3 regions of the Clostridium bornimense genome follow, and region 2 is predicted to be linked to each of the others. Evidence: riboswitches for the same ligand, from Rfam matches in the RefSeq annotation. Region 2 holds a riboswitch; each other region holds the start of a gene.

Region 1 (3,291 bases), 870 kb from region 2:
AAGATTTGATGTAATAGCACTGGATAATGTACATCCTGTTCCATGAGTATTGGGATTATCTATACGCTTTCCATAAAACCACTTATAATTGCCATTATGATATAACAAATCATTAGCATCATTTAATTGATGTCCACCTTTACAAAGCACAGCACAATTATATGTTTCACTAATAATCTTAGCAGCCTCAACCATATCTGTTTCCGTTTCTATCTTTTTACCACAAATAACTTCCGCCTCTGGAATATTCGGTGTTAGAATAGATGCAATCGGAAATAATTCTTTTTTTAGTGACTCTATAGCATCATCACTTATGAGTTTTGATCCACTAGTTGCCACCATAACTGGATCTACAACAATATTTTTAGCTTCATACTCCTTTAATTTATTAGCAATTGTCTCAATCAATGTAGTAGAAGATACCATACCAATTTTTATAGCCTCTGGATAGATATCAGTAAAAATATTATCAATTTGATCTTCTAAAAATTCTGGTGTTACTTCCATAACTGATGTTACTCCAGTGGTATTCTGAGCAGTTAACGCTGTTATTGCGCTCATAGCATATACACCATTTGTAATCATTGTCTTAATATCAGCTTGGATACCAGCACCTCCACTAGAGTCACTCCCTGCAATTGTTAATACCGGTTTCATAATAAATTCCCCCCTTTTCATTTTTATCGAATTTCATAGTTTGCGCCTTTGTCTAATATATCTTTATCAATACTATAAATTGCATCTATTATACGATTACGATAAGTGGCATTACCATCACCTTCTTGCATCCTTGACCATGCAACCTCACCAGCAACCCCCATAGTACACACTGCTGCTGCTACTGCTTCACACTTATTTTCAGGATTGGCTACAATAAATGCTGTAATCATCGCAGATAACTGACATCCGGTTCCTGTAATCTTACCCATTTCTGGTCTTCCGTTACGAATAACATAACACTTATCTCCATCACTAACTAAATCAATAGCACCAGTAATAGCAATGACACTGCTCGATTTTTTCGCAAAATCCTTTATAAATTCAACTCCAGCATCAAGGTTTTCTTCTGTTATTGCATCTGCTATATCAGCATCTACCCCCCTTGTACTTCCACTACCAAATGCTAATGTTTTAATCTCAGAAATATTCCCTCGAATAACATCAAATCTTAACTGCTCTACTAAATTAATTGCAGTATTGGTTCTAAGAGCACTGGCTCCTGCTCCAACAGGATCTAACAAAAGCCTATGATTTAATTCATTTGCTTTCCTACCAGCCACAAACATAGCCTCGATGCTTCTCTTGTTCAAAGTACCTATATTAATATTCAAACCACCACAGATAGATGTAATATCTTCCACCTCCTCAGGTTCATCAGACATAATAGGACTCCCACCACAAGCTAACAATACATTTGCCACATCATTTACTGTTACATAGTTAGTTATATTATGCACCAATGGCATCATACTTCTTACATTTTCAATACAAGTTCCTAGCATAATATTCCCCTCCGATTTTTTAGAATATATACAAAAAAGCGGATATACCAAGGTTAGTATATCCGCATAAAAGTACGTCATAATATATTCCTACGTTGGCATTATCCAAATCAGGTTAAGGGTCAAGGCCTTCAGCCTACTCTCAGCCCACTAATTTGTGAGCTCCCCTATTTTCACAGTTACTATACCATCAATTTACTCAGAAATCAAGTTTTATACTAGCTGTTACTTACTATATACTTTGACACTTACATATATTCAAATTATTTATTACTTTGAGATTTAATCATATCAATAGATGATAGATTCTTCTTATAAAATACTATAAAACATATCATAGTAGTTAATGCTGCAATTACATCTGCAACAGGTTCTGATAAAAATACTGCAAATAATTGATTTTTCATAAATAACGGTAATATAAATATTAAAGGTATTAGTAATAATACTTTCCTTAGTAATGCTAATACTAAAGATACTTTAGCTTGTCCTAATGCTAAAAATGTTTGTTGACACGCTATTTGAATACCAAATATAAATATCCCGGCAAAATATATTCTTATACTCCATTTAGTTATTTCCATAAGCGCTGAATCATTATTAAATATACTAACAAAAACCTGCGGCATTATCATAAGTGATGCCCACATTATTGTGGTATATAAAAAACATATTGCTAAACATATTTTAAATGTCTTTTTAACTCTATCCATTTGTTTAGCTCCATAATTATAACTTATTATAGGTTGAGCACCTTGTGTTAACCCCATTGTAGGTTGCAACACTATTTGCATTATACTACTCATTATTGTCATTGCACCTATAGCTAAATCTCCACCGTACTTAGCCAATTGGCTATTTAATGATATCAACACTATACTTTCAGTAGATTGCATAATAAATGGCGATACTCCTAAAGATACTATATTAAAAATTATTTTTTTATCTAACTTTAAAAATTTCTTACGTATCTTTAATATGCTTTTCTTACCCAATAAAAACTTTAATACCCATATTGCAGAAACCCCTTGCGCTGTAACTGTAGCAAGTGCTGCTCCTTTTACACCTAAATTAAACCCAAAAATTAATATTGGATCAAGTATAACATTTATTACAGCTCCAATCACAACTGTAAGCATACCTATCTTAGCAAATCCTTGAGTATTAATATATTGATTCATTCCTAATGATATTTGTACAAATATTGTTCCAAGTAAATATATAGTTATATAGTCTACCGCATACCCTATTGTGGCATTACTTGCTCCAAATGTCCATAATATCGGTTCCTTAAAAATACTAAATCCAACAGTCAAAATAATTGATAATATAATTAATAACATAAAACTATTACTAAGTATTTTTTCTGCACCTTCATTATCTTTTTCTCCCATTTTTATAGCCGCTAAAGGTGCACCACCCATACCAACTAAAGCGCTAAATGCAGAAACTATTAAAATAATTGGGAAAGCTACACCTACTCCTGCCATAGCAATATCCCCATTAGTCATTCTACCTATAAATATTCTATCAACTATGTTATACAATACATTTACTAGTTGAGCAATAATGGCAGGAGTTGACAATTTAAATATTAATTTTCCAATACTTTCTTTTCCTAAATCAGTATTTAAACTTTCCATTATATCTCTCCTTTAAAGCAAATTTATATTAACAATAAACTATTATAAACCATAATTTTAGAAAAATAAAAGTTTCCATTATAAATTTTCTGTTAATATATATAACAAGAAAATTTTACTGATGGAAACCTTTTATTTTACCTATT
Region 2 (3,291 bases):
CTATATACTCTAATTGTCTAGAAAAAGGTTATGATTTATGTTCTGGTCCTATTCCAATTGCACCAGCTCAACATTACTTTATGGGTGGAATCGCAGTAAATTTAAATTCTAAATCTTCAATGGACAACCTTTATATTGTTGGAGAAGCTAGTTGTACTGGTGTTCACGGCGCAAATCGATTAGCATCAAATTCTTTATTAGAAGCTTTAGTTTTTTCAAGACGTGCAGCTAAAGAAATTAATACTTTAATAGATGATATTAAATTAACTGAAATTAGCTATGAAGGTAATTTAGATATTGATACTGTAAAAAAGGATTCTTTAACTACACTTATTAAATACTTTAGCAGTAAAGGAGACTTTATTAAAAATGAATTGGTTAATTATTGATGAAATAATCAAAAATGCTTTAAAAGAAGATGTATGGGATGACGATATAACATCATCATCTATTCTTTCTAAACATCAACAATCTACCGTTGATGTTATCTGTAAAGAAGATGGTATCATCGCCGGTCTAGACGTTTTTAAAAGGGTATTTTTTCTTCTTGGCGATGTAGAAGTATCTCTTTACCATAAAGATGGTGATTTCGTTAAGAATGGTGAAATCTTAGGTAATCTTAAAGGAAATACATTAAATATACTTAAAGGAGAGAGAGTTGCTCTAAACTTACTTCAACATCTTTCTGGTATAGCAACAACAACAAATAAGTATGTACAAGAACTGTCAAATACATCTTGTAAGCTTCTAGATACTCGTAAAACCACTCCTGGTCTTAGAATATTAGAAAAGTATGCTGTTAAAGTTGGTGGAGGTTGTAACCACCGTTTTAACCTTTCTGATGGTGTATTATTAAAAGATAATCACGTTGCTGCTGCTGGTGGTGTTAAAAATGCTATTGAAAAAGCTCGTAACTCTGTTTCCTTTGTTCGTAAAATTGAAGTAGAAGTTGAAACTTTAGATCAAGTTAAAGAAGCTCTTGATGCAAAAGCTGACATCATTATGTTAGACAATATGGATAATGAAACAACTAAAAAAGCAGTTGACTTAATAAAAGGCAACGCACTTATAGAAGCATCAGGAAATATGAACCTTAAAAGAATACGTTCTGTAGCTGAAACAGGTGTTGATTACATATCTGTTGGGGCATTAACACACTCAGTTAAAGCTCTAGATATATCTATGAAAAATTTAAAGAATCTTTAAATATCACTAAAAAAGATGGCCATTAGGTCATCTTTTTTCTAATTAACAATTTGCAATTCACAATTCACGATGAATGTAAGGGCCGTCGAATTAATAAATGAAAATTTGTGAGTGGTAGTTCCTTTTATCATGTCACAGGTCACAAGTAAGGTGAAAATTCCTCTTTGGGAGGAATTTTATTATAGTCCTACGGACAGCAAAGTGTTTTCATATTTACTATAGATACAGAAATTGTAACCAAAGCTTCATGAAAGTACAACTTTCATGAGTTTTCTATAATGACTTTTATATCAACTGTGATCTAAGTAAGAAACATAGTCTAACTTATAACATTCAACTTAACACTTAAAATTTCAGAAATTCTGCAAGAATTTCATCTATACCTGTGCCTTGTGCCATCATACTTGTGCCTTGCTTTTGTCTCTATGAAACTTACTAAAAAAAGCTGTCACACTCTTCATTTAACAACTCCATTATAGTCCTGCAGACTTCTTGATAAATATAACACTTTGTACTGTTTTTTTGCATTATTACAGATATTATACTATACTATTGTTGAAATAAATTTTGCTAGGGGTGCCTTATGGCTGAGAGATGATATTTCATTAACCCTTGAACCTGATCTGGATAATGCCAGCGAAGGAAAGCAGCGACTATTGATAATTTAGAATTTGAAATGAAATTATACTTATTCATAAATATAACTAGTGAAATTCCATAAGAATTTCTCTCTTCAACTGCTAACTGTCAACTACTAACTGCTAACTCTGAAAATCTCCTCTACCTAGCACATCAGGAGGCTATTATGAAAACTTTTATTACTAACCTAACGGATATTGCTAAAAGCCCATTATCAATTTTAACACTTATCGCTGTAGTAATTTTAATTATAGTATTTATAAAAATAAAAAAAGTAAAATTGACTACAAAAATATTGGTACAAGTTGCTTTAGCTGTAGCTCTATCCACAATATTAAGCTTTATTAAGTTCTATCATTTTCCTCAAGGCGGTAGTATAAATTTAGCTAGCATGGTACCTATTCTCGTTATGGCTATAATATATGGCCCTGAAATAGGATTCTTAACTGGTTTTGTATATGGAATTGTTGACTTAATATTAGGACCATATATTTTGAATCCTATCCAAGTTCTATTTGATTATCCTCTTCCTTATATGGCTTTAGGTTTAGCTGGATATTTTAAAAATAATAAAACTTTTGCAGTTATTGTGGCTATGGCCGGTAGATTTATTTTTCACTTTATATCCGGTGTAGTATTCTTTGGTAGTTTTGCACCAGACGGTATGTCCCCGATAATATACTCTGCTGTCACCAATGCATTACTAATAGTTCCTAATGGATTAATCTGTTTAATAGTTATTTATTTAATACCTATAGATAGACTAAAAAAGATATAAAATATGAACTAGGCATCAGCCTAGTTCATATTTTTTTTATCATTGCAAATTCCCTAATAAGATTTTTTATATTGATAAACACTACAAATAATAATATACCTATCAATAATGCTATGTAATATAATGATAATTGTTTTATTGTCCCTAATAAAATGACTAATAGCGCCATTACTACAAAAAAACTTATTACACTTATCATTTCTTTTTTTACATCATATTTCCTACGCTTTTTTCCTGTAGATAATCTATATATAAGATGACATATACCACGATTTATTAATATATTGGTCATTATTACTTCTATTAGTATAGTGCTAACCCTAATAACACTAAATTCTTCATTATTAAAGCTCAATAAAAAAGCCACTGCTACTGTTAATATTATATATATAATATTATTTTTCTTAATTTTCTCTGCATTCTTATTTCTAGCCTGTTTCATAAATATATTATTTATCAAAACCGTTATAAGTAAATATACTGATACTAGCTTTATAAAACACCCCATTTTCCCAACCCCTATTACATTTCTAACTAAAAAACTCTAACTATTAAATTAATTATAGTCAGAGCTCTAAGTTATATTATTTTCTTGTATAAACATAAAAACTATGCGGATATTTATTTTTTTCATCCACAATTCCTTCAGTAATACTGTCAGTTATCCA
Region 3 (3,291 bases), 220 kb from region 2:
AAATCTTTATATTTATCTATTATTTCTACAAAACTCATATATCTAAAAACCCTGTTAAAGGAGAAGAAGCTATAGCCTTTTCTGAAACAGCACCAGCTTTTGCTAAATATCCTTTCCTTCCTGCTTCTACAGCATTTTTAAAAGCTTCTGCCATGAGAACTGGATTTTTACTTGATGATATAGCAGTATTTAAAAGTACTGCAGCTGCCCCCATTTCCATAGCTTCACAAGCTTCTGATGGTTTTCCAATTCCAGCATCAACTATTATTGGACTTTTTATTTCCTCTATCATAATTTCTATTAGCTCTCTAGTTCTTATACCTCTATTACTTCCAATAGGTGCTCCAAGAGGCATTACCGCTGATGCCCCAGCATCTACCATACGTTTCCCCATAGCTAAATCTGGACTCATATAAGGTAATACCACAAATCCTTCTTTTGCTAAAATTTCTGTAGCCTTTAAAGTCTCAAGATTATCTGGTAACAAATATCTTGAATCATTTATTACTTCTATCTTAATCCAATTTCCACACCCCATAGCCTTTGCTAATCTTGCTATTCTTACTGCCTCCTCTGCATTCCTCGCTCCTGATGTATTAGGCAAAAGAATCATATCTTTTGGTATATATTCCATTACATTTTCTTCCTTATTTTGAAAGTCAACTCTTCTAACAGCCATAGTAATAACATTTGAACCACTTTTCTCTATTATTTCAGGTATCATTTTATTAGAAGAATATTTCCCTGTTCCTATAAATAATCTTGAAGTTAACTCTTTTCCTCCAATTACAAATTTATCAGACATTTTAAATCTCCTCATTCCCTATTAATAATCTCACTGCCATATTCGCAGCATGTCCAGCAACTATTGAAACCCTTGGTGCCATTAAACCATTACCTTCTTTTGCTTCATTTTCACCATCTCCACATAAATAAAACCTAGAATTTATCTTTCTAGTTTCTATACTATTAGATGTAAATATTCCTGCCATACCACTATTTCCAATAATCTTTTTATCTTTTGTTTTTAATAGAATAGTATTTATTAGTTCTGCTTTACACTGTGGATTATCAAAAGCTTCTATTACAATTTCACATTCTTTAAAAATATCCACAATATTATTTTTATCTATATATTTATCAACAGTTTCCACAGATATAAATGGATTAATTTCATTTAACAATTCTTTAATAGCTTCTGTCTTTTTCATACCTATATGTTTAATATAATACTGCTGTCTATTCAAATTACTAGGCTCTACAACATCATAGTCAACTAATACTAGTTTTCCTACACCAACTCTCGCTAAGGCAATAGCTATATTAGAACCAAGTCCCCCAAGTCCAGCCACTCCAACAGTACTATTTTTTAATACTCTAAAAACTCCCGGAGTATGCCTAGACATCATAAGTTCTTCTAATTGATCCTTTGTAGGAACTTCTCCCTTCTTTATAAATACCAAGTTGTCTCCATCTTTTAACTTCTTGTCTTCCTTTATTGGAAATCCATTTAAAATAATTACATCACTATCTCTTTTTACACTATTTCTTATACCATATATAGTTGCTTCATCATTTACTTCTATTATTTTTTCATTCACTTTTACTCTCAATATCAGCCACCTCCGATAAAAGCAACTATTTCAATTTTGTCTTCTTCCCTCAGCGTTGTAGTTTTAAATTCTTCTTTAGGAATAATATTAAAATTTACTTCTACAACAATTTTATTTTTATCTAAACTTAACTTTTCAATAAGTTCTTCTACAGTTATGTCTTTATATTCATACTGCTTTCCATTGATAATCATAAATTCCCCTCCTTTTAAAATAAAAAAGACTCACCAAAGTACGGTAAGTCTTTATATGCAAAAAACATTCTTAATTGTATAACACATATATTGCTTCCCTACGTTGGTATTAACCAAATCAGGTTATAAGAGTTAGAACTATCTTAAGTTCCTCTCAGCCTTCTCCACTTTCAAGGCACCCCTAGCAAATTACTATTCTATTACATATAAGTATAATATTATAAATAACCTTTGTAAAGATTATATCCCTTTATATAAGTCAATTATTTCTTCTGAAGCAAATAATTTATTAGCGCTATATACTATTACACCATTTATAGATTGTTTCTTTCCACCTGCTTCTACAACATTTGTATTAACATATAGCTTAATAACTTCTTTATTATTTTTCTTAATTATAGCTACAGGATTTAATTTGTCAGTAGTGTCAACTTCTATAGTTCCACCTAACTTACTTATTTCACTAGAAATATCAGCAAATCTTTTTGAAGTAGTTCCTGCTAAATCTAAGCTTATTTGCTTTTCAATATATTTTGCTATATAAGTATTATCTACAACGCCTGATATTACATCAATTCCTTCTGGTGCATAAGTATAAACTGCTACATCTCCACCAGTATGTCCAGTAGTAGTAAATCCTAACTTAGCTCTACTAGCTTCAACTTTTTCTATGTTTCCAGCCTTAATTAAAGCTAATTCATCAACAGTAAGATTTGTTATACCGAAGTATTTTTCTACTAGACCTGATATTTCTTCATCAGTTTTACCATTTATAATTTCATTAAACTTAGGTTTTGAAAGCTTATAACCTTTTAAATTTCCTACACTTTCATCAAAAGTCATTTTTGAGTAACTATTAGTTGTATCACTGTTTCCAATAGAAATACCACTATTTCCATGATCAGTCGTAGATATTACTACTGTATTTTTATCTTTCTTAGCAAATTCAATAGCAGTTTTTACAGCGTCATCATATGCTAAAATATCATTTACCATACCAGCTGTATCATTGGCATGTGCTGCCCAGTCAATTTTACTTCCTTCTACCATTAAGAAGAATCCATCTTCATCCTTTGATAAGACTTCAATAGCTTTATTAGTCATTTCCGCTAATGTTGGCTGTTCTTTATTAAATTCTTGTCTATCTCCTTCATAAGCCATATCAGTATCAGCAAACATTCCCCATATTTTATTGCTAGTAGTGCTATTCATCTCATCTTTAGTAGTTATATAATCATATCCCAATTCTTTAATTTCTTCTGTTAAATCTTTATTGTCATCTTTTCTTTTTCCATTACCATCTTTATCATAAAGAAACTTATCTCCTCCACCTAATACAACATCTACATTATTATATATTTGTTGTTTCATAAGAGAATTATAGTCACTTCTTGATGCATTATGTGCAGTAAAGTCTGATGGAGTAGCATGCATTATTTCACAAGTTGCTATTATTCCAGTTGCCTTACCTTGATCTTGAGCAG

The links. A riboswitch is a leader RNA that binds a small molecule or an ion and turns the genes downstream of it on or off. The one in region 2 is predicted to bind thiamine pyrophosphate.
Region 1: linked by a shared signal. The riboswitch ahead of thiM (hydroxyethylthiazole kinase) and the one ahead of thiT (energy-coupled thiamine transporter ThiT) in region 2 are both predicted to bind thiamine pyrophosphate.
Region 3: linked by a shared signal. The riboswitch ahead of thiS (sulfur carrier protein ThiS) and the one ahead of thiT (energy-coupled thiamine transporter ThiT) in region 2 are both predicted to bind thiamine pyrophosphate.

Annotation. Positions count from the first base shown of each region.
Region 1 covers NZ_HG917868.1:770,088-773,378, reverse strand. Annotated here, with positions in the region: gene thiD (bifunctional hydroxymethylpyrimidine kinase/phosphomethylpyrimidine kinase) at 1-657, opposite strand, end outside; gene thiM (hydroxyethylthiazole kinase) at 681-1,502, opposite strand; TPP riboswitch at 1,572-1,681, opposite strand; gene CM240_RS03465 (MATE family efflux transporter) at 1,766-3,145, opposite strand.
Region 2 covers NZ_HG917868.1:2,819,203-2,822,493, forward strand. Annotated here, with positions in the region: gene CM240_RS12840 (L-aspartate oxidase) at 1-389, shown strand, start outside; gene nadC (carboxylating nicotinate-nucleotide diphosphorylase) at 370-1,206, shown strand; TPP riboswitch at 1,769-1,868, shown strand; gene thiT (energy-coupled thiamine transporter ThiT) at 2,012-2,623, shown strand; gene CM240_RS12855 (hypothetical protein) at 2,649-3,131, opposite strand; gene CM240_RS12860 (dihydrofolate reductase) at 3,208-3,291, opposite strand, start outside.
Region 3 covers NZ_HG917868.1:2,601,329-2,604,619, forward strand. Annotated here, with positions in the region: gene thiH (2-iminoacetate synthase ThiH) at 1-38, opposite strand, end outside; gene CM240_RS11770 (thiazole synthase) at 35-805, opposite strand; gene thiF (sulfur carrier protein ThiS adenylyltransferase ThiF) at 807-1,613, opposite strand; gene thiS (sulfur carrier protein ThiS) at 1,616-1,807, opposite strand; TPP riboswitch at 1,886-2,000, opposite strand; gene CM240_RS11785 (alkaline phosphatase) at 2,048-3,291, opposite strand, start outside.